DNA from 2 places in the Arthrobacter dokdonensis genome. Region 1 is predicted to be linked to the other one. Evidence: riboswitches for the same ligand, from Rfam matches in the RefSeq annotation. Region 1 holds a riboswitch; the other holds the start of a gene.

Region 1 (11,138 bases):
CCCTGCCAGCAGGCGGGCGGCCTCCCAGGGCGCCACGGCCGGGTGCTGGGCCGCGCGCGCTGCCCGCCTGCCGCGGTCCGGGACCTGCCCCGCCGCCGGTGTGCCGCCGGCCAGGGCGGGGGAGTGGCCGGCGTCGAGCATTGCCCTGGCCAGTTCGGCAGGCGCCAGGGCGGAGACGGCCACCGTCGGGGAGACGGCGGTGAGCCGCAGCCGGGCCCCGAGTCCGCCTGCCAGCAGCTCGGCCATGAGGCCCGGGTCCTCGGTGCTGACCACGGCGGAGGCGGCGCCCACCGTGAACCGGCCATGGCGTGCGGCGGAGTCGGTCACCAGGTAGGCCAGCGGCTGCGGGACGGGTGTGGCCGAGTGCGCCGCCAGGAAATCCAGGATGCCGGCGGCGGTCCGGCCGGCGCCCACGGCGCGTTGGACCGACGCGGGCGTGAAGCGGTAGACCCCCGCGGCGCCGCGGCCCTCCGGTTCGGCGAGCAGTGACAGCTCCGCGGCCAGGTCCGGGGAGAGGTAGCCCGGGGCCACGGCCGTGAGGTCTCCCTGCAGCAGTATGTGCTCCACCGGTTCAGGCAGGGCGCCGGCGAGCAGGAGGAGGGCCCTGTCCCAGTCCCTCTCGATGACGGCCAGGCCCAGTTCTGTCAGGGCCGACGCACCTGTCAGGCCCAGGATCTCGGCCTCGGCCAGGAAGCCTGCCAGCGTCTTGGCGATCCGGCGGGCAGGGCGCGGGTGGTGCCAGGCGTAGTGCTCCAGGACCTGGGCCACTGTGGGCGCGGGGACCGTTGCCCCGGCCGTGGGCGGCTCCGCCTCCCGGCCCCGGTGCAGCAGGGCGAGCACCTGCAGGGCTGTGGCGCGCAGCGCGGGCGCGTCGGGCCGGTTCGCCTCGCCGGCCAGGACATTGACGGCGGGGGAGCCGGTGCCGACCAGGGAGGGAAGCCGCCCGGCGTCGAGCCAGGCGGAGGCCAGCCACAGCCACTGCGCCGGGCGTTCGCGCGGCCGCCAGCCCGAGGCTGTGGCTTTCCACATCGAGGTGTCCGGGTCCAGGGTGATGAGCTTCGCCATGGCGGCCAGTTCCAGGTAAAAGTACGACTGTGCCACGTCGACGCCGAGATCCCTGGCCACGGCGCGCACGGCCCGTACGCCCACGCCGCCGGAGCGCAGCGTGGGCAGCGGGGCCGACTGCACGGAATCCAGCAGCGCGCCCATGGCGCGCAACACCGAGGCGATGGCGCCCGTGGCCGCGTTGTCGCGCAACGACGTGCGGACCTCGGCCACCGGCGTGGCAGGGGGTGCCGGCGCAAAATCCGTGACGACGTGGCCGTGGCGCAGCAGCAGTCCCACTTCACGGGGCAGCTCCACGTGGTCGTCGTCGAGGGGAACCAGCAGACCGCGGCGCAGCAGCCAGTTGACCGCACCGCCGCCGTCGCGAGGGGCCCGGGCGCCCGTGGCCGCGCCGCCGCCGTCGGGCGCTTCCTGGCCCGCGGCTCCGCCCGGGGCGGCGGCCGCGCCGACTTCGCGCAGGGCATGGGCCAGCCGTCCCATGGGGCCCGCTTCAAATTTGGCGAGCAGGGCCCCTGTGCCCTCGGGCGCGCCGGCCAGCAGCTCGTCCGGTCCGGCGAAGGACGTGATGTGGCCGTGGAGCAGGGCGGCCGGATCGGCCGGCTCGGCCGGCGGGCCGCCTGCCCCGGGCTCTTGCGCGGGGACGTCTTCGAGCGGCCCGCGCTGTCGCGGCCCGGCAGGGTCCGGCTCTGCGGGGTCCGGCTCTGCAGGGTACGGCCGGGATGGGTCCGGCCGGGAGGGCAACCCCAGGCCGGCGGCTATCTGCGCCAGCCTCTCCCGGCACCCGGGCAGCGAATCGGCCAGCTCACCATAGCCGCGGCCCAACCCGGCAGGGTGGGCGCCCAGCACCTCACGCACGGACGTGACGGGCCGGAAAAGGAGGGGGCCGGCGTCGTCCGCGTCCCGGGGGGCATGGAGCACCAGTGCGAGTTCATGCAGCGGGCCCAGGAGCCGCTCCACGTCATGCGGGCCGGCGCCGGCAACGGCATCGGCAAGCTGCGCCGCTGTGGCGCCCACCTCAGGGTCGGCGACGACCGCCAGGGCGGTCAAAAGCTGCAGCTGCGGCTGGTTGAGCCGGTCGAGCGCGCGGGCCAATCCGGCGCGGCTGGCGGCGCGGGCCGCGAGGGCGGCGAAGTCAGCCGCGGGGGGATGCATCAGCTCCGGGCGCAGCGAAAGCAGCCGCAGCAGCGAGGAATCGGGCCGGGCAGCGAGGTCGGAGATCAAGAGCCGCAGGGTGGACATCAGCTCAACGCTACCGCGAAAACGGGAGGTGCGGGCTAGAGGCGCCGGCGCCGCGACACCGCATGGATGACGCTCGCCCCCATCATGACGAACGCGGCGGGCAGGCAGAGCATGGCAATCCAGGTGAAGCCGGTCCACGGCTCGCCGCCGGACCACTTGGTCAGCAGCAAAATGGCCAGTGCGGTCACCCCTGCCAGTGCCAGCAGCAAGGCCGCGAGGCTGAAGGCCAGCCAACCGCGGCCGTCGCGCGCCGGCGCCGTGTTGTGGGTACTCATGGGCATAACGCTAACAGCGGACATGGGCGGCACCAAGCGCGGACGCGGCCGCGGACGCGGTAACCTTGAAAGGATTAGACCAGCACGCTTGGCGCTGTCAGTACCGGCTGCACAATTCACGGACCTGCGGGTGCGGCGGCCCACCACCGTGCAGCCGCCGGGCGTGGTTCCAACGGATGAAACGTATGAGGTAGAGCAAGTGCCGATCGGCAAAGTGAAGTGGTACGACAACGAAAAGGGCTTCGGCATCCTGACCGCCGACGACGGTCGGGAAGTCTTTCTGCGCGCCAATGCCCTCGCACCCGACGCCGGCGACATCAAGCCCGGAATGCGCATGGAGTTCGGCGTGGCTGACGGCCGAAAGGGCGCCCAGGCCATGGCCGCAAAGGTCCTGGACCGCGGCCCGTCCGTGGCCAAGGCCAAGCGCATGCCCGCCCGCGACCTCGCCCCGATCGTGCAGGACCTGGTGACCTTGCTGGAACATTCGGTGGGATCCCTGACCAACGGCAAGTACCCGGAAGGCGACGCGGCCAAGATCGCCGCCGCGTTGCGCAAGGTTGCCGACAACTTCGACGCATAGCGGTGTCCACCATGACCGAACATCCCACCGATTCCGCGACCGTGACAGCCTTCGAGGCCGCCGCGGCGCCCTTGGCAGCTGCTGAGCCGCCGGCAGCTGCTGAGCCGCCGGCAGCTGCTGCGCCCCCGGCAGCTGCTGCGCCGCGCCCCGGTGTCCCTGTCTGGCGGGTGGGCAAGCCGGACGCTATCCTGGCCGCGGCCGTTGACGCCGCCAGATCGGCCGTGCGGGAAATCGCCGCCGATGGCGACATCGGCCCCCACGCGGCCGTGCGCAGCGAGGGCGTACGTGCGGTCACGCACCTTTTTGAATGCCACCTCCCCGGCTACGCCGGCTGGCAATGGTTCGCCACCCTGACCCGCGTCTCCCGTTCCAAGGACGCCACGGTCAACGAGGTGGGACTGCTGCCCACCACCGGCTCCATCCTGGCGCCGCCATGGGTGCCGTGGGCCGAGCGGGTCCGCCCCGAGGATGCCAAGGCCGGCGAGCCCGCCGGTTCCGGCGTGGACCCCGAAGATGTCGGCGTGCAGCCCGAAGATGGCGGCGATGCCGCCGACGACGGCGGTGTTGCCGACGACGATTCCGGGCCCGACACGGTGTCCCCGGCCGGCGACGTGCACGCACCGGAGGACTGACCCGCCTTTCCGGGGTCGAAACCTCCCCTGTGGCCGCGTTCCTACCTTTTCCCGTCCCCGTTCCGAGACAAGGTAATCGTGCCGACGCGGCACCGCGCGTCGGTCCGCCAAAGGAGTTGTTGACACCATCCGCGTCCCGGGAACATGCTGTGTGCATGGATGACGCGGCCGTGGATGTGGTGAGGCGCTTCTATGAGGCTGTCGCGGAGCGGGACCTGGCCAAGGCCGAGTCCTGTTTCGCCCCCGACGCGTTGTGGCACCTGCCCGGCCATGGCCCCATTGCCGGCGATCACGTGGGGTGGCCGGCCATCCGTGACGGGTTCCTGGCGAAACTCGGACCGCTTTCCGGCGGAACCTTCAAGGCGGAGCTGCTCGACGTCGCCGTGGGATCGCGCTACATCGTGGCTGTCCAGCACGCCACAGGAAACCTTGCGGGGCGCGTGCTGGACATCACCGGCTGCCAGCTGATGCACGTGGAAGGTGGCTTGATCCGCGAGGTCCGCGGGCATTATTCGGACCAGGGGCAGCTTGACGCCTTCTGGGAGGAGCCCGCCTGACGGGCCCCTCCGCCGTCGTCCGTCCGCAGCCGGCTGCTAGAGGTTTTCCACCACGTAGTCGATGCACTGGGTCAGCGCGGTGACGTCGTCGGGCTCGATGGCCACGAACGTGGCGATGCGCAGCTGGTTGCGGCCGAGCTTGCGGTACGGCTCGGTGTCCACGATCCCGTTGGCGCGCAGCACCCTGGCCACTGCGGCAGCGTCCACCGATTCGTCAAAATCGATGGTGACGATCACGTTGGAGCGGTCCTCGGGCCTGGACACGAACGGGGTGGCGACACTGGACGCCTCGGCCCAGGAATACAGTCGGCCCGCGGAGTCGGCGGTGCGCTTGGAGGCGAACTCCAGGCCGCCGTTGCCGTTGAGCCACTTGACCTGTTCATTGAGCGTCACGAGCGTGGACAGGGCGGGCGTGTTGTACGTCTGGTTCTTCAACGAGTTGTCGATGGCGGTCGTCAGGTTCAGGAAGTCCGGCACCCAACGGTCCGTGGCGCCTATGCGGGCAGCCCGCTCGAGCGCGTCGGGGGAAAACAGCCCAAGCCACAGGCCGCCGTCGGACGCAAAATTCTTTTGGGGCGCAAAGTAATAGACGTCCGCCTCGGTGACGTCCACGTGCAGGCCTCCGGCGGCGGAGGTGGCGTCAACCAGGACGAGCGCCCCGTCGTCGACCCCGGCCACCCGCTTAACGGGAGCGGCCACGCCGGTGGACGTTTCGTTCTGGGGCCAGGCGTAGACATCGACGCCGGACTCGGCCGACGCTTCGGGGCGCGTGCCGGGCTCCGAGGTGATGATGGAGGAAGCGTCCAGGAACGGCGCGTTGTTGGTGGCCGAGGCAAACTTGGAGCCAAACTCGCCAAAGGAGAGATGCTGGGCCTTCTTCTCCACGAGGCCGAACGAGGCCACGTCCCAAAATGCCGTGGACCCGCCCACACCCACAATGACCTCGTAGCCGTCGGGGGCGTTGAAGAAGGTCTTCAGGCCGCAGCGGACCTCGCCCACCAGGTTCTTCACGGGCGCCTGGCGGTGGGAGGTTCCCAGCAGGGTGGCCCCGGCCGCGGAAAGTGCCGACACCTGCTCGGGACGGACCTTCGAGGGACCCGCGCCAAAGCGGCCGTCGGCCGGGCGCAGGTTGGCGGGGATGGTGAGGGGCGTGGATTCGCTCACGGGTCTGCTCCAAAATTTAAGCGACGGATGTCAAGGCGCCAAGGGCCTGCGGCCAATTCTGCCGCACGGCGCCGCCCATCCTGAAATGCAGGCCGCATGGTGAAACAAAGGGAGCCGACGGCGCGTCCTGAACGGCGTTCCGGGGATCCTGCGTGACAGGCGGGGGGAACAAGGGAAGGTTTTCCTACCTTGTATTAAGCAGGATAACGTTAGAGGGAAAAGGCCTGTGCCCGGAATCTCGCTCAACCCCAGGAGGAATCTGACGTGACAGATTTGATTGACACGACGGAAATGTACTTGCGCACCATCCTGGAGCTTGAGGAAGAGAACATCGTCGCGCTGCGGGCCCGCATCGCCGAACGCCTGCATCACTCCGGCCCGACGGTGTCCCAAACCGTCGGACGCATGGAACGGGACGGGCTGGTCATCGTCTCGGGGGACCGCCACCTGGAGCTGACGCCCGCCGGACGGGACAAGGCCACGCGCGTCATGCGCAAGCACCGCCTGGCCGAGCGGCTGCTGGCAGACGTGATCGGTCTGGACTGGGCCTACGTCCACGACGAGGCCTGCCGATGGGAGCACGTCATGAGCGAAAGGGTGGAGCAGCGGCTGTTTGAGCTGCTCGGCAAGCCTGACGAATCGCCGTACGGCAACCCCATTCCGGGCCTGGAGGAGCTCGGCGGCAAGGTGGCCCCCGTTTTTGCCGCCGGCCTGGTGACCTTGGTGGAGGCCATGTCCACCTATTCGCCCGAGCAGTCCGTCACCATCCACCGGCTCTCTGAGCGCATTCAGGTGGAACCGGAGCTGCTGACCCAGTTCGACGAAGGCGGCCTGCGTCCAGGAGCCAGCATTTCACTGGCCCAGGTGGGCGAATACATCTCCGTGCGCGTCCCCGGCATCGACGGCGCCCTCGAGCTGCCGCCCGAAGTCGCCTCGCACGTTTTTGTCGCCATGAACTAGGTGGATCGGGCCCTTTCATCGATGTTCACCGCGCGCTTGCCGCGCTTTTGCCGCTGGTGTCCGGGCGGATCCGCGTAAGGCGCTTGACGCCCAAGCCGCCGAATGTAACGGAACTATCACGGTGACCATTTGTACCGTATAGTAACTACCTGGCGCTGTAACCAAAGCGTTACCGACCTCTGACACCGAGCCTTGCCTCCAGAGGGTGGTTTGAGCAATTTCAGGCAAGGACGGGGGAACCACAAGCGGCGGACCGACCAGTCCGCCTTGGGGTGAAGCCAAGCCACCGCTCGCAATTCATCGATGCACCCTGTCATGGCAGGGACTGATGCGTGCCGGGGCCTGGCCGGATCGAAAGCCGCACTCTCTGATCCGAATCCGACAGCTAACTCCGCAGGTGCTTCTCAGAGAGGTTATTTGTGTCAGAGGTCAAGCAGCACGGGCGCCGCCGGGCGGTTCCTTCGCCAGCCCCGCCAGCAGTGTCCGTCCCGCTAACGCGCCGCGAAATGCTCGCGTCCGAACGTTCCACCATTGCACCCCACGCCACGCTCGGCACCCTGATGCGGACCCGCCTGGCCCACGGGGCCGGCCAGAAGGTGGGAATAGCCCTGGCCGCCACGGGTCTGGCCCTTGCCGTCACCGTGCCTTCCGCGACGGGCGTCTCACTGGCCAGCGTTGACACCAACCACGTGGCTGCCGCGGAAACGGTGGTCACGGCGGCGTCCGACGTCGCCATCAACTTTGACGCCCCGGCGATTGCCAGCGCGCTCAATCCGGACGGCCAGCTGAAGGAAACGCTGAAGGTCAAGGCTTCCAACGTCACTCCCCAGGCCGCCAAGGGTACGTTGTCGGCACCACTGAAGACGCTCACGCCCACCTCTCCATTTGGATCCCGCCTCAACCCGCTGACGGGTGCGATGGGTGAAATGCACACCGGGCAGGACTACGCCATCCAGTGCTCCACCGCCGTGTTTGCCGCGGCGGGCGGGACCGTCACCTTTGCCGGATGGCACCCGTACGGCGGGGGGAACCGTGTCGTGATCGACCACGGCAACGGCCTGTCGACGTCGTACAACCACCTGAGCTCGATAGGCGTCAAGGTCGGCCAGAAGGTCCAGCGAGGGGACCAGGTGGCCCTCAGCGGCACCACAGGAGCCTCCACCGGCTGCCACCTGCACTTTGAGGTCATCGTCGACGACCAGACCGTCGACCCGATGGGTTGGCTTTAGTCCCTCCACAAGGGGTTCCAGGTCACGACTTAGAGACACGACCGTGACCTGAACGTGACATTGGAAAAAAACTGCTGTACCGTCATAACCGCGCCAACTTCGAATCAAGCTGGCGCCTGTGAGTGGATTGCCTAGCTCTGCCACCGCTCACGGTCCGTTCGTATCAATCGTCTGGCAGGGGCGGGGGAACCATTATCGGGCTTCACGTGTGAAGTCCTAGGGGTGAAGCCGCGAAACATTCGCCAAGGAAAAACGTCCTTGCCCGAGTGTGGAGCGGCCGGGTGACTCCCATCCGAATCCGACAGCTTACCTCGCAGGCTTTGGGAGAGGATCCTTCTTGTCTTCAAACACTGCCCTTGGGCGCCACCGCGCCGAGGTTGTTAAGACCAGCCCGATCTCCGTCATCACGAAAGCCGTCAGCTCCAACGTCGGCGGTGTCGGACGCCAAGCCGCTGTAATCGCAGCAGCTTCCGGACTGGTCCTTACTTCCGGCATTGCAGCCAATGCCGCCACCCCCACCGTGGAGCGCGCCTCCGACGGTGGAACCACGCTCAGCCAGAACACGCATCTTGCCTCGGCAGTGACTGCGGCCTCCACCGTGAAGATCTCCTTCGCCACCCCCAAGGTGACCTCGACGCCGGCTCCCGTCGTCGAGGCTCCTGTCGTAGCACCGGCTCCTGCCGTGGCAGCCCAGAGCAGCAACGTTGTCGAGACGCCCGCTGCCGCACCGGCTGCCCCGGTTGCGCAGGCTCCTGCCGCAACCGTTACCACCACCGAAGCAGCTCCCGCACCTGTGGCAAAGAGCGGCATTGGCGCCACGATCGCCGCTGCCGCCCTCGCACAGCTTGGCGTTGCCCAGGACTGCACCATGCTGGTCACCAACTCCTTGGCCGCGGCAGGCATCCACTACCACGGCTGGCCGGCAGGCTACCTCTCCCTGGGCCGCACGGTTTCCCAGGCTGAAGCACAGCCCGGCGACCTCATTTACTACGCGGACGGTGGCGTGGGCATGGCCCACATCGCCGTTTACATTGGCAACGGCCAGGCCGTTCACGGCGGCTTCCACGGCAACACTGTTGTCTGGTCGGTCGACGTCGGAGGCTCCGCCCCCGTCTTCATCGCCATGGGCCACTAGGCAAACCGGCAAAAACCGGCAGTGCAGCACAGGGCCCCGTCCACCGGACGGGGCCCTGTGCTGTCTCCGTCGGCAGTGGCGGGTGGACGTCGGCAGTGGGAAGCGGACCTTGCCCGGCAGCACCCGCCATCGGACGCGGAGCCATGGCGTTTCGGGCGCGGTGCGGTGGTTATCTCCAACCTCACGGTGGGGCGGGCATCACCGGGGGCGGGCTAGCATGGGACGCATGGACAGTGGAAGCAGGGGCCCGTGCAGGCCGTGATCCTCGCCGGCGGCCTTTCGCGACGTCTGGGCGGAGAGCCGAAGGCAGGGCTGCTGGTGGGCGGGGAAACACTCCTGGCGCGCGCCGTGCGCACTGCCCAAGACGCCATCGAGGCTGAGCCGGGCGGCAACGCAGCCGGGAGGGCCGCCGTCGTCGGGCCCGTGGAGCAGCTGGCAGCCTGGCTGGGTCCGGGCGCGCCGTCCGGCAGCCTCAAGCTGGTGCAGGAGGACCCGCCACATTCCGGGCCGGCCGCGGGCCTTGCGGCCGGGCTGGCGGTGCTGGACGGCGTCGAAGGCAGGGTGCTGGTCCTGGCGTGCGACATGCCGGAGGCGGGCCGGCTCGTGCCGCTGCTGGCCGACGCCGTGGCCGGCTGCGGCGACGACGAAGGCGTCATGGCCGTGGACAGCGGGCGCCGCCAGCCGCTGGCGGCGATCTACCCGCTGGCGCCGCTGCGGGCGGCCGTGGAGGCGGCCCGGACGGCTCACCAGCTGGAGAATGCTTCAGTCTTCTCCTTGGTTGCTAGTGTGAACACCAAGGAATGTGCCGTGCCGGCGGGACTGGCGGCGGACATCGACACCTGGGACGACGCCCGCTTGTACGGAATCGACGCCCCGGTTTGAGCCGGCCCGGACGACCGGGACGGGAAGGGGCAGGACATGGACAACAACGACGAGGTTTTGGACGCATGGCTGGCAAAGCTGATGGCGGCCTTTGAGATTGCCGACATTGAAGTGGATGTCCACGCCGTCTTGAACCTCGCGGGGGTGGCAGCCCATTCGGTGGTGCGCCCGGCCGCCCCTCTGACCACCTTCGTGGCGGGACTGGCCGCGGGTCTGGCCGCGGGTTCGGGACAGGCCGGTTCCGCTCCGGCAATGGCCGCTGCACTGGGGCTGGCCAAGAAGCTGGCCGCAGCCGAAGCGCCCGCTTCCGCCGAATAGGGGGGGCAGGTGCCAGCCAACACCCACCCGGTGCGATCCGCCCACGCGCCGGAAACGCCGGACCAGCAGACTTCGTCCGCCCACGCGCCGGAAACGCCCGGGCCGGCAGCACCCGCAGCGGAGCCCCGCACCCTGCCGCACACCTGGGAGGAGGCCCGGGCGGCCGCCTACAACGTCGCTGAACCGTTGCCCGCCCATGAAATCCCCCTGGAACGGGCGGCCGGCCGTAAGCTGGCGGCCGACATCGTCGCCCTTCATCCGATGCCGCACTACGCCTCGTCCGCCATGGACGGCTGGGCGGTCGCGGGCAGCCCGCCGTGGATCCTGACCGAGCCCGGCCGCCGCCTCTCGCCCGGACAGGCCGTACCGATCGTCACCGGCGGCCTGCTCCCGCAAGGCGCCAAGTCCGTCCTGCGCAGTGAAGCCGGGCTGCTCTCCACGGACGACGACGGCCTGCCCGTCCTGGTGCGCGGCGGCGCCGCCCGTCCGGGCGAACCAAAAAACGGCCAGCACATCCGTCCCGCCGGACAGGAGGCGGCGGAGGGTGAGCTCCTGGTGAAAGCCGGTGTCACGCTGAATCCCGCGCACCTGTCGCTGGCGGCGCTGGGTGGACTGGACGACGTGTCCGTGCTGGGACGTCCGGCCGTGCAGCTGGTGCTGACCGGCGACGAGGTGGTTCAGTCCGGACTTCCCACGCCCGGCCACGTCCGGGACGCCTTTACCCCGCAGCTGGGCGGCGTCGTCGAACTTCTGGGCGGCACGGTCGTGGGGCTGCGCCGCGCCGCGGACAATTTGGAGGCCACGCTCGAGGCGCTGGCCGACACGGAAGGCAACCCGGCCGACGTCGTCATCACCACGGGGGCCACGGGGCGCTCCAGCGCGGACTTCCTCCGGCCGGCCATCGCACGGATGGGCGGCACCTTCCATATCGACGGCGTCGCCATGCGTCCTGGGCATCCGAGCCTGCTGGCGGAGTTTCCGGACGGCCGCTTCCTGGTAGGACTGCCGGGCAACCCGCTGGCCGCCATGATTGCCCTGCTCACCATCGGCGCTCCGCTGCTGGCCAGACTGGGCGCCGCACCTCTGCCCGCCACGTTCGAGG
Region 2 (11,138 bases), 230 kb from region 1:
AGGACGCAGATCACGGTGAGGAGGGCCAGCATGACGGCCACCAGGCGGGTGCGCAGGTGCCACCGGCCCGGCCGGGCCAGGTGGGCGGCGGCGGAGCGCAGGGCCGTGCGGCTGGGGATCAGGTGCATGGCTTGACCACGTAGCCGGCGCCGCGGACGGTGTGGATCATCGGTTCACGGTCCGCGTCGATCTTCTTGCGCAGGTAGGAGATGTACAGTTCCACGATGTTGCTCTGCCCGCCGAAGTCGTAATCCCAGACCCTGTCCAGGATGCGCGTCTTGCTGAGGACGTGGCGGGGGTTTTCCATGAGGAACTGGAGCAGCTCAAATTCGGTGCTGGTGAGTGAAATTTCCGTGCCGGCACGGGATACTTCGCGGGTGTCCCGGTTGAGCACCAGGTCGCCCACGCGCAGCTCTGCCGTGTCGACGGCGGTGACGCCGGCCCGCTGGACGATGCGGTGCAGGCGCAGCAGCACCTCCTCCATGCTGAACGGCTTGGTCACGTAGTCGTCGCCGCCGGCGTGCAGTCCCGTGAGCTTGTCCGCGACGGCGTCCTTGGCGGTGAGGAACAGGGCCGGGATGTCAGGGTAGATGGTGCGCATGCGGCCCAGCAGTTCCACGCCGTCCATGCCGGGCATCATGACATCGAGGACCAGGACGTCCGGGTGGAAGGAGCGGGCCGTCTTGAGGGCCTGCTGGCCGTCGTGCGCCACGGCGATGTCCCATCCTGCCAGCTCAAGGCCCATGCGCATCAGGTCGGCCAGCGACGGCTCGTCGTCGACCACCAGCGCGCGGATGGGTTCGCCGCCGGGGCGGGTCAGCTTGTCGGGGCCGTTGGCATGGATTGGGAGGGACATGCCTCAATTCTCCGACGTTCTTCCCGACTGTGACTGGAAGACTGCTGGGAGTTTTCTGTGTGGATGCGTTCGGCCGTCCCGCCCCGTCCGACAGGGGGCCTTGACGGTATGCGTGAGGCGCCTCGCCAAGGACAGGGTCACGACCCTGCCCTCCAGGCTCGGGTCCTGTTCCAGGAACGCCAATGAAGCCATGTCCGCCACGAGGGTCAGTTTCGCGAACCTGTCCACCAATGAAGGGACGGGGCCGACGCCGGGCAACTTCCGGTTGGTCGAGTCCAGGGCCGCCACGGAGAATGTGCCATTCCCGCTGAACAAGTCGTGATGAAGGGCGGAGATTTCCTGGCGGTGTTTTTGCCGGATCGTCTCGACGAGGTTCTCAAGATCCACTTCGTCAGACTAGCCGCAGAGCAGGACGTTGCACGGGCGGTGACGGAGGCCGAGATTGACCGATGGGTCGAGGAAGCCAGGGCCGGGTACAACGTGGAAGGACTGAAGACCCGGATGGGGCGTCCTGCCAGAGGCGCAGCGGCGTCGCAGGCCGTGCCGGTGCGGTTGGCCACCGAGGAGATTGCGGCGGCCTTTGCGCGTGCTGGGCGCGAGAACCTGATCCGTCCTGAAGCGTTCGGTGCTGCGCTGTCGGCCTGGGCGCAAGGGCGCACAGCGCGTGATGAGGTCCCGGACGGCCTCGACGCCGTCGCGGTCGCGCTCAACGACGCCGCATCACAGTACGTTGCGCCCAAAGTGCGCTCACAGGACTGAAACTACAAAGCCAAAAGGCGCCCACTTCGCTGTCAAATCAACGATGTGGACGCCTTTTCCTTGGCGGTGACGGTGGGATTTGAACCCACGTCAGGCTCTCACCTGAACAACATTTCGAGTGTTGCACCTTCGGCCGCTCGGACACGTCACCAACTCGGAAGATACTACCGGTTGGAGCGGTCAGTTCAAAAATGCGCAGCGCCGCCAGCACGCGAATGCGGCAGGATAAGGGCATGGACAGTGGAACGCAGTGTGCCTGGAGCTGGCACAAACAGGGCTTGGACGGATCACTCGCGGACCGGGACGCCGGCCAGGTCCTTGGCAACGCGGGCTGGGCGCGCTCCGTGGGCGGCGCCAACCCGTACCTGACCCTCTTCTCGAGGGCCGGCATCCGGCGTGAACAGGCCGACGCCGACGTCGCCGCCCTGCGCATCCATGAACTGCCGACGGCGCGCGGCTGCACCTATGTGCTGGGCGCGGACGACTTCGCGTGGGCGCTTGCCCTGGGACGGGACGCCGCGGAGGCGCAGTCCAAGCTCATGGACAAGCTGGAGGTGCCGCGCGCGGAACTGGCCGCGCTGGAAGTGGCCGTGCTCGGGGTCCTCGGCTCCGGCGTCGCGCCTGGGGCGGACGGGCGGAGCGCCATGGACCCCAAGGAGCTCAAGGACCGGCTGGGTGATGCCGTGCGGAGCCTAGGCGAGGCCGGCAGGAAGAAAGGCGCCTCCACCACGCTGCCCACCGTGCTGGGGCTGCTGCAGGCGGATGGGCGCATCCGGCGCGTCCCCGTCAACGGCCGGCTGGACCAGCAGCGCTACGCGTACACTGCCTGGGGCCTGGAGGCGGCACCGCTGACGCCGGAGCAGACGCGCACCAGGCTCATGGAGCGCTACCTCGGCTGGACCGGCGGAGCCGCGCTGAAGCAGACCCAATGGTTCACGGCGTTCACCGTTGCACAGACCAAGTCGGCGCTCGCCGCGGCCGGGGCCGTGGAACTGGACGGGCTGTGGATGCTGCCCGCGGATGCCGACGCGCGGGAGAACTTCACCGCCCCGCGCGAGGAGCAGGTGCAGCTCCTCGCTGGCAGTGATTCGCTGTTCCTGCTCCGGCGCAACGCCGCGGACCACTTTGCCGAGGAGGACCAGGGGCGCCAGCTCGGCAGCACCCGGCTGGCGCTGCAGGCGGACCTTCCGGACCACCCGATCGTGGACCGCGGCCGGATCATCGGCCTGTGGCAGTACGATCCCGGCGAGGAACGCATCGCCCACTGGCTCTTCAACGCGCCCACGAACGCCGTGACGCACAGGATCAAGGAGGTGCAGGCATTTATCCGCGACGACCTGGGCGACTTCCGCAGCTTCAGCCTGGACTCGCCGTCGAGCAGGCAAAAGCGGATCGACGCGCTGAACAACGCCGACAGTTAGTCAGCGGTGGGTGGCGAAGAAGTCCCTCAGCAGCGCCGCGCATTCGTTCTGGCGCACGCCGGGAAACACTTCCACCCAGTGGTTGAGGCGGCGCTCGCGGAGGACGTCGAACACGGAGCCGGCGGCCCCGGCCTTCTCATCCCAAGCACCGAAAACCACCTTCGGCAACCGTGCCAGGAGGACGGCTCCGGCGCACATGGTGCACGGTTCAAGCGTGACCACCAGCGTGCATCCCTCCAGCCGCCACCCGCCCAGTCGCTGCGCGGCTTCCCGGATGGCCACCATCTCGGCGTGCGCCGTGGGGTCCCCATGCGCCTCACGCTCGTTGCGCCCCACCCCCAGCAGGCCGCCGTCGGGCCCCAGGACGACGGCGCCGATGGGCACGTCCCCCGTTTCCAGGGCGCGGCGTGCCTCCCCCAGGGCGACGCCCATCCACCCGGCATGCAGGGCCGTGGCGGGGGTCTCGATTGGGTGCGATTTAGACATGGGGGACACGGCTCAATGGTAGCTTTTATCTATGCGCGTACTGGTTGCGGATCATCCGCTGATTGCCCACAAGTTGACCGTCCTGCGGGACAAGAACACCCCGTCCCCCATCTTCCGCCTGCTCACCGAGGAGCTCGTGACCCTGCTGGCCTACGAGGCAACCCGCGAAGTGCGCGTGGAGCCGGTCAACATTGAAACGCCCGTAACGTCCACGGTCGGCACCGGCCTGGTTAAGCCCACGCCACTGGTGGTGCCGATCCTGCGCGCCGGGTTGGGCATGCTTGAGGGCATGACGCGCCTGCTTCCCACCGCCGAGGTCGGTTTCCTGGGCATGGCCCGCAACGAGGAAACCCTCGAGGCCATCACCTACGCCGAGCGGTTGCCCGAGGACCTGACCGGCCGTCAGGTGTATGTGCTGGATCCCATGCTGGCCACGGGCGGGACGCTGATTGAGGCGTTTAAGTTCCTCTTTGACCGGGGCGCCGCGGACATCACCTGCATCTGCCTGCTCGCCGCGCCGGAGGGCCTGGCCCGCCTCGAAGCCGCCCACGGCGACCGCGACAACGTCCACGTGGTCCTTGCCTCGATTGACGAGGGCCTGAATGAGAAGTCCTACATCGTGCCAGGCCTAGGCGACGCCGGCGACCGCCTCTACGGGGTCGTCGACTGACGGACGTGTCTGGCGTGCCGTAACGATGCCGCCGGTTAAAACTGTGACGCGGTGGTTGCTGATAATCCGTGGATTTTCAGCAACCACCGCGTCACAGTTGGTTAAGCCCCGTGCCGGTCAGTACCAGCCGGCGGCGACTTCCTGGGCCCACGCGCCGCAGGGCGTGCCGTAACGGCCCTCAATGTATGTCAGTCCCCAGCGGATCTGCGTCTTGTAGTTGGTGCGGTAGTCGGCGCCGGTGCTGGCCATCTTTTCGGCCGGCAGCGACTGGGCGATGCCGTAGGCGCCGCTCGAGGCGTTTTCCGCCGACGTCAGCCAGCTGGACTCCTGCGTCCACAGGCGGTTCAGGCAGCCCATCTGGTCTCCGCCCCAGCCCTTCGCGCTGAGCAGGCCCGCGGCATACGCCTGCGCGCCCGCGGGATCGTCCACAAGCGCCGGCGCCGCAGGCTTGGCGGGCGCCGCGGCGGGCTTGGCTACAGGAGTGACGGAGTCCGCTTCGCTCTTGACGGCAGGGGCCTTGGCCTTCGCCTTGGCCACGGAGCTGACGTCGATGTGGGAAAAGCTGACAGCTATGTCCGACGGGGCGGAAACGGCCGACGGCGAGGCCGTCGCGCCCGAAACCAGGCTCGCCGCCGCAAGGCCGCCGGGCACATTGTTGGTGGCCGCCTGGGCCAGCCCTCCGCCGGCCAGCAACGCCGCGGCGACGGCCACAACGGCCATGCGGCGTGCGGGCCCACCGGTTTTCGCTGCCGAGGCCTCCTGCTTGAGGGTCTCGCGGCGGGACTGCTTGCGTGCGGGTTCGGCACGGCGCCGGCCGTGCTGTGGTGCTGAAGACATAAGGGTAGGGCCTCTCCACGCCTGCGAGGTGAGCTGTCGGGAACGGATGGGAGCATCCGGCCGGGCGGCGGGCAGCAGCTGCTGCACGGACTTTCGGCTTAACCCCAAGGGCTTCCATGGGTAGGAGGCCCGCAAAGATTGGGTCCCCCGTCTCTGCCACATGAGTGAACGGGAAATGGGCGGCGGCAGAGCTCGGCGAACCGTCCATTTGTGCCCAGGAACCGTGGGTGGCTCAGCGGGCACTCACCCCACGCTACAGAAGCCGGACACCCTTGTCACATTTTGGTAACGACCGTGGGCAAGGCAACATTTACTTAGCAATGCTAATGACCTATGCTAAATGACAGACCATACGTAACCTAGTGGACCCAGGTTGATACAAAAGATGACTCAAACCCCTGTCGGCACTGTGCCTCGAATCACAGCATCGGACCAGCCTTCCGTTGCCGCGGACCGAGCGGCTGGGGGCCACGGTGCTGCGGACGTGGCGGCCGGCACCCCGGCGGCACAGAGGAAGGTTGCCGCGGCCAGGCGTCCGGCCGGGGCGGCCCCACTCGCCGCCGAGCTGCGCGTGGCCATCATGCGGACTTCCCGGCGGCTGCGCGCCGAAGCCGCCTCCCGAGACATCAGCCCTGGCCAATATTCGGTCCTGGCGGGCATCCTCAACGGGCCCCTGACCGTCGGGGAGTTGGCCGAGCGCGAACAGGTCCAGGCTCCGTCGATGACCCGGATCGTCAACGGGCTCGAGGCAGCCGGTTATGTCACCCGCGGGGAGAACCCGCAGGACCGGCGGCAGGTGCTTGTCCACGTGACCGGGGCCGGCACCGCCGTCCTGCAGCGGGCCCGGTCCCGCCGGACGCAGTGGCTGGCGAAGCGCGTCGCGGGCCTGTCCCCGGCGGAGCGGGCCACCCTCCACGAGGCGGCCCGGATACTGCAGGAGATGAGCGCCAAATGAATTCCATGTTCCGCGCGCTGAAGGTGTTCAACTACCGTCTCTGGGTGACGGGGGCGCTGGTGTCCAACATCGGCACCTGGATGCAGCGCGTGGCCCAGGACTGGCTGGTCCTGACCATATTGACCCACAACTCCGGAACGGCCGCCGGCATCACCACAGGCCTGCAGTTCCTGCCCATCGTCTTCCTCGGCCCCTTTGCCGGCCTGCTGGGCGACCGCGTCAACAAGCGCAAGCTGCTGCTGTGCACCCAGACCGCCATGGGCCTGTGTGCCCTTGTGCTGGGACTGCTGGTGGTCACGCGGACCGTGGAGCTGTGGCACGTCTACGTTTTGGCCCTCCTGCTCGGTGTTGCCAGCGCGTTCGACGCGCCGTCGCGGCAGGCGTTCGTCTCCGAAGTCGTCGCCAAGGAGGACGTGCCCAACGCCGTCGCACTTAACAGCGCGTCCTTTAACTTGGCACGGCTGGCAGGCCCCGGCGTGGCCGGCCTGGTGATTGCCCTGTTCGGCACGGGCCCGGCCTTCCTTATCAATGCCGCCAGCTTTGCCGCCGTGATCTTTTCGCTCTGGCGCATGCGGGTCTCGGAACTGCAGCCCGTGGTGCGCGTCCCCCCCGGCAAGGGCCAGATCCGTGAAGGGTTCCGCTACATCCGCCAGCGCCCGGACCTGATGATGATCATGGGTCTGGTGTTCATGGTGGGAACCTTCGGCATGAATTTCCAGATCACCAACGCGCTCATGGCGACCACCATCTTCCACCTCGGCCCGGGCGAATACGGCCTCCTGGGTTCCGTCATGGCCGTCGGAACGCTTGCGGCGGCCCTGCTGGCCGCGCGCCGCAAGAAGATGAGGATGCTCTACATTGTGGGCGGGGCACTGGCCTTTGGCGTCACCGTTGCCGTCGCAGCGTTCATGCCCAGCTATGCCCTGTATGCGCTGGCGCTGGTGCCGGTGGGGCTGGCATCCCTGACCTTCATGAATGCGTGCAACACCACTGTCCAGCTGACCACCGACTCCGCCATGCGCGGGCGCGTGCTGGCCGTCTACATGGTGGTGCTGCAGGGCGGGACCCCGATCGGCGCGCCCCTGGTGGGCTGGATTGCCACCGCGTTCGGCGCGCGCTGGTCCCTGTGGATCGGCGCCGTGGTGGCGATTGCCTCCGGGCTGGTGGCGCTGGTCATGATGAACCGCCGGAACCACGTCCGGCTCCGCGACCAAGTGCGTTCGTTGCGGCCGTTCGCGGTGGCCCAGGCGCTGCACCGGTAGGCCGGGCTGCCGGGCACGGCACGGGCGTTGAGGGCAGAGATCCGCGGTGCGCAAATTCTTCCAAGGTACAGCTCTGGCGGTTTCGGCTGCGCCGGACAGCCCGCCAGAGTACCGATGGCGCGGGTTCGACGCCGGAGAGCCCGCCAAAGCTGTCCGCCCGACGAAGCGAGTCGCTCGGAGCGCGGACTCTAGCACCGATTCACGGGCAATAGCTGTACGCGGCCGGCCGCTTTTTCAGGCCCCGGACCGGCCCTCGGTTTCTCTTATGAACTAATTGATCCAATGACCGCATTTCACCGAACGATCCCACCCGGTCGACGGCAATATGGGGAATGCGTTCGACATCAACCGCTTTACGTACAAAAAGTGAGACAAATTGGACACTGTTGGCTTGATCACAAAAGCGGTCGATATCTCATAATGTGGACGTTTGGCCCCTTTGTTACTTGCGAGTTCCATTTATTACGTAGGACACTGAATTTGTGAACATCCACTCAGTGAATTCTGCAGCCGCAGCCACCGCCTCCCACAACACAGGCGCACGCCAACACTGTCGTTGTCGAATGCAGGCCTAGCACGCACCCCAAGTTCTAGGCATTTTCGGCCCGCAAGGCCAGCCCCACCCGGGCAATTCGTCCTGGCCTTCCAGGACACGAGGAAAGCATTCGCGCCGTGACTTACGGCCATACAGCGAGGTAGTTCCCATGTCAGTCGCATCCGGATACGTCCACATTTCAGTTCGCAACGCGGCCAAGGCCGTCGCCCGAGGCTCAGCCCAGGCGGCGCAGCTTCGTCCGGCTGGTCAGGACCACCCGTCCTACGGCAACCCGGCCGCCTACCGCCGTGACCCCGATTCTGCTGCCGCCCGGCTGCGCGCCGCCCCGGAGGCGGCCCCCATGACTGCGCCGACGCCCGTGATTGCCGGCAGCGACACACTCCGCGGGGTGAACCCCGACAACGTGGCCCGCGGCTTCGTCCTGTATGTGGGCGTCGATGAGGACACCGCCGCCGCCGCTGGAACGTCACTGGCCAAGCTGGCGCAGGACATCCGCGCCTACGCGCAGTCACTGGTCCCGCAGGCGCAGAGCTACGCCGCGGTGGCCATCGCGCCGTCGGACGCCGTGGGCAGCCCCCTGGACGTGGTCCGCTCCACCTTCGGCGATCCCACCGTGGCCGGCCGCCAGCGCCAGGAACCCGTCCGCGCGGCGGTCCCCGCGGAGCAGCGCCCCACGGGCGTCCTCATCGACCTGGCCCGGCGTGAAGTCCACCTGGACGGCGACACGCTGAATCTGACGTTCAAGGAATTCGAGCTGCTCAACTACCTGGTGGAAAACGGCACCCGCACCGTGGGCCGTGACGAGCTGCTCGACGGACTCTGGGGCAACGCGGACGAAATCCCCAACGAGCGCACCATCGACGTCCACATCCGCCGCCTGCGCTCCAAGCTGGGCCGCCTGGCCAACACCGTTCGCACGGTCCGGGGGGAAGGCTACCGTTTCTACGAGCACCCGGAGGTCGTGGTCTGGGCCGCCCCGGAATACTCCATCTAGTCCCCAGAGCACGACGCCGGAGGGGCACCTGGGCGCCCGTCCGGCGTCGTGCTTCGGGTTTCCCTCACTAAACTTGCAGCATGAGCGAACACCACATCAAGCGGCTGGTCCTGATGCGCCACGCCAAGGCGGCCTTCCCGCTGGGCGTTGACGACCATGAGCGGCCGCTGGCCCAGCGTGGGCACGCCGAGGCGCCGCTGGCCGGCAGGTGGCTTCTGGAAAACGGGATTGTGCCGGACTTCATCCTGTGTTCCTCCGCCTTGCGCACCCGGCAGACCTGCACCTGGGTGTGCGAGCAGCTCGGCGACAAGGCGCCCACGCCGAAGCTGGAACAGGAGCTCTATGCCGCCAGCCCCCGGCGCATGCTCTCCGTGGTCAACCATGTTCCCGAAACCGTCACCACGCTCATGGTGATCACCCACATGCCCGGCGTCCAGGAGCTGGCGCTCACGCTGGCGTCCCGTGATTCCGACCAGGACGCCTACATGAACATGGCGAACGCCTATCCCACCAGCGCGTTCACCGTGCTTGAACATTCCGGCGACTGGGCCACCCTGGACGGTCAGGATGCGCGTGTCACCCATTTTGTGGTGCCGCGGTAGGCTTCCGCGCCGGCCCGGAGCCTCACTGGATGGGTAAGTCCCATGGCCGTTGACGGGGTGGGTGTCTAAAGTGGCTCGGAGGGTGTTGTGTTTGACTCGCGAACGCCCCTCAGCCGTCCTGGAGCACGGCCGCCACCTCATCCACGAAGGACTGATCATCCTCGGCCGTCCTGGGCTACGCCGGCCGCGACTTCGGACCATTCATCACAGAAGACCTGGCACGGCCCTGATCCGGGCCGTCTGCAAGGACGAGTAGGCACTCGTCGGTAAACACGGAGGCATTCGGCAATGGATCGAATCCGTCTTTGACGCCCTCAACGGCCAACTCAGCCTCGAATGCCATGGTGGCCGCACCCTCACCCTCACCCGTACCCGCGTCGCAGCGCTCCTGCTGTGGCCGTCCCAGATTTCTGGGGGTTGATGCCTCCACAGGAGGTGTTGTACTAGAAGTTACTCCACTTGCGGATTCCTCTTCTAATTATGTCAGTGGCCGTCGGTAGTGTGATGGGTATGGAAGCAACGGCAAGGGTGCCGGGCAAGACCGGAACCCGCACGGGGACAGGGGCCGCAGGTGAACACGTTCACCGGCTCCTCTCCCTGGCTGCCGCGCTCACCGCCGCTGCCGGAACTGCCACTACTGCCAGTGCCGCGAATGCCGCCAGCGCCGCGGCTGCCGGAACTGCCACTACTGCCAGTGCCGCGGCTGCCGGCGGAACTGCCGCTGCCGACGCCGGGGCCGTAGGCGGTGCCGGGTCCGAACTGTTGGCCGCCCCGCTCGGCGTCGCGCTGGACTCCCTAAGCGATGCACAGTCCGTGGCGTGGGCGAGGGACCTGGAATCGCTCTCCCGGGTCCTGGCCGCCCTGCAGGTCCAGGCCGCCGGTGACTTGGCCGCCCGGGCCCGTGCCGGCCGCTACGACGGCGAGGGTGCCACCTCCCCGGCGGACCTGCTCACCACCACCCTGCGCGTGGGCCGCGCCGAGGCGAACCGCCGGCTTCGCCTGGCCAAGCAATTCCTGCCAGTGACGGACCCGCTGACCACCGCCACCACCGCGCCCGCGCAGCCGGTGCTGGCCGACGCGTTCTTCTCCGGCGCCCTCTCCGCCGAACTGGCGCTGATGGCGTCCTCCCATGTCGGCGACGCAGCACATCTGGCCCGGGCCGGGCGCATCGGCCAGGACGATGTCGACCGGCTTGAGGCGACCCTGGCCGGCTACGCCCGCATCGAGGGACCGGACTTCCTGCGCCCGGTCGCCACCCGCGCCCTGGACCTGCTGGACCCCGACGGTCAGCAGCCCACCGAGGGCGAGCTGACCGCCAAGCAGGGCCTCTTCTTCCACCGCCCCCGCCGCGGCCTCATCCACTACGACGGTTACCTGACCATCGTCCAATACGAGGCCCTCATGGCCGCGATCGGCTGGGCCACCAACCCCAACCGCCACAAGGACATCAACACCCTCAACACCACCATGGACGGGCCGGACAAAAACCGCCTGGGCGGCGGGCCGGGCAGCGCCGGCGCCGGCAACGACGGCGCCGCGGCTGAGCCCCCGACCACTGACCGCGGCGGCGACAAAAGCGGGGTCCGGGCAGGCGGGGTTCTGCCGGGCCAGGCGGATCTCCTGGACATCCTGGGCGTCGCCGCAGCAATCGCACCTCCCCATGCACGGCCACCGGCACCGACGAGCACCCCTGAAACGTCCTGGCCCCCGCCCCAGGGCCCCCCACCTCATTGGGCCCAA

Evidence for each region. A riboswitch is a leader RNA that binds a small molecule or an ion and turns the genes downstream of it on or off. The one in region 1 is predicted to bind cyclic di-AMP.
Region 2: linked by a shared signal. The riboswitch ahead of DMB86_RS04545 (aggregation-promoting factor C-terminal-like domain-containing protein) and the one ahead of DMB86_RS05450 (NlpC/P60 family protein) in region 1 are both predicted to bind cyclic di-AMP.

The regions. Positions count from the first base shown of each region.
Region 1 covers NZ_CP029642.1:1,220,435-1,231,572, forward strand. The annotation lists gene DMB86_RS21445 (helicase-associated domain-containing protein) at 1-2,304, opposite strand, end outside; gene DMB86_RS05415 (hypothetical protein) at 2,340-2,579, opposite strand; gene DMB86_RS05420 (cold-shock protein) at 2,779-3,159, shown strand; gene DMB86_RS05425 (DUF3027 domain-containing protein) at 3,171-3,791, shown strand; gene DMB86_RS05430 (nuclear transport factor 2 family protein) at 3,947-4,348, shown strand; gene serC (phosphoserine transaminase) at 4,385-5,512, opposite strand; gene DMB86_RS05440 (metal-dependent transcriptional regulator) at 5,777-6,472, shown strand; cyclic di-AMP (ydaO/yuaA leader) riboswitch at 6,676-6,889, shown strand; gene DMB86_RS05445 (M23 family metallopeptidase) at 6,979-7,701, shown strand; cyclic di-AMP (ydaO/yuaA leader) riboswitch at 7,860-8,035, shown strand; gene DMB86_RS05450 (NlpC/P60 family protein) at 8,039-8,836, shown strand; gene mobA (molybdenum cofactor guanylyltransferase) at 9,086-9,718, shown strand; gene DMB86_RS05460 (DUF6457 domain-containing protein) at 9,755-10,036, shown strand; gene DMB86_RS05465 (molybdopterin molybdotransferase MoeA) at 10,046-11,138, shown strand, end outside.
Region 2 covers NZ_CP029642.1:991,692-1,002,829, forward strand. The annotation lists gene DMB86_RS04505 (sensor histidine kinase) at 1-128, opposite strand, end outside; gene DMB86_RS04510 (response regulator transcription factor) at 119-856, opposite strand; gene DMB86_RS20860 (hypothetical protein) at 1,178-1,615, shown strand; tRNA gene DMB86_RS04525 (tRNA-Ser) at 1,677-1,766, opposite strand; gene DMB86_RS04530 (DNA glycosylase AlkZ-like family protein) at 1,849-3,036, shown strand; gene tadA (tRNA adenosine(34) deaminase TadA) at 3,037-3,522, opposite strand; gene upp (uracil phosphoribosyltransferase) at 3,554-4,192, shown strand; gene DMB86_RS04545 (aggregation-promoting factor C-terminal-like domain-containing protein) at 4,310-5,029, opposite strand; cyclic di-AMP (ydaO/yuaA leader) riboswitch at 5,036-5,221, opposite strand; gene DMB86_RS04550 (MarR family winged helix-turn-helix transcriptional regulator) at 5,415-5,984, shown strand; gene DMB86_RS04555 (MFS transporter) at 5,981-7,246, shown strand; gene DMB86_RS04560 (winged helix-turn-helix domain-containing protein) at 7,951-8,796, shown strand; gene DMB86_RS04565 (SixA phosphatase family protein) at 8,877-9,398, shown strand; partial or broken gene DMB86_RS21725 (IS982 family transposase) at 9,679-9,792, shown strand; gene DMB86_RS04570 (HNH endonuclease signature motif containing protein) at 9,909-11,138, shown strand, end outside.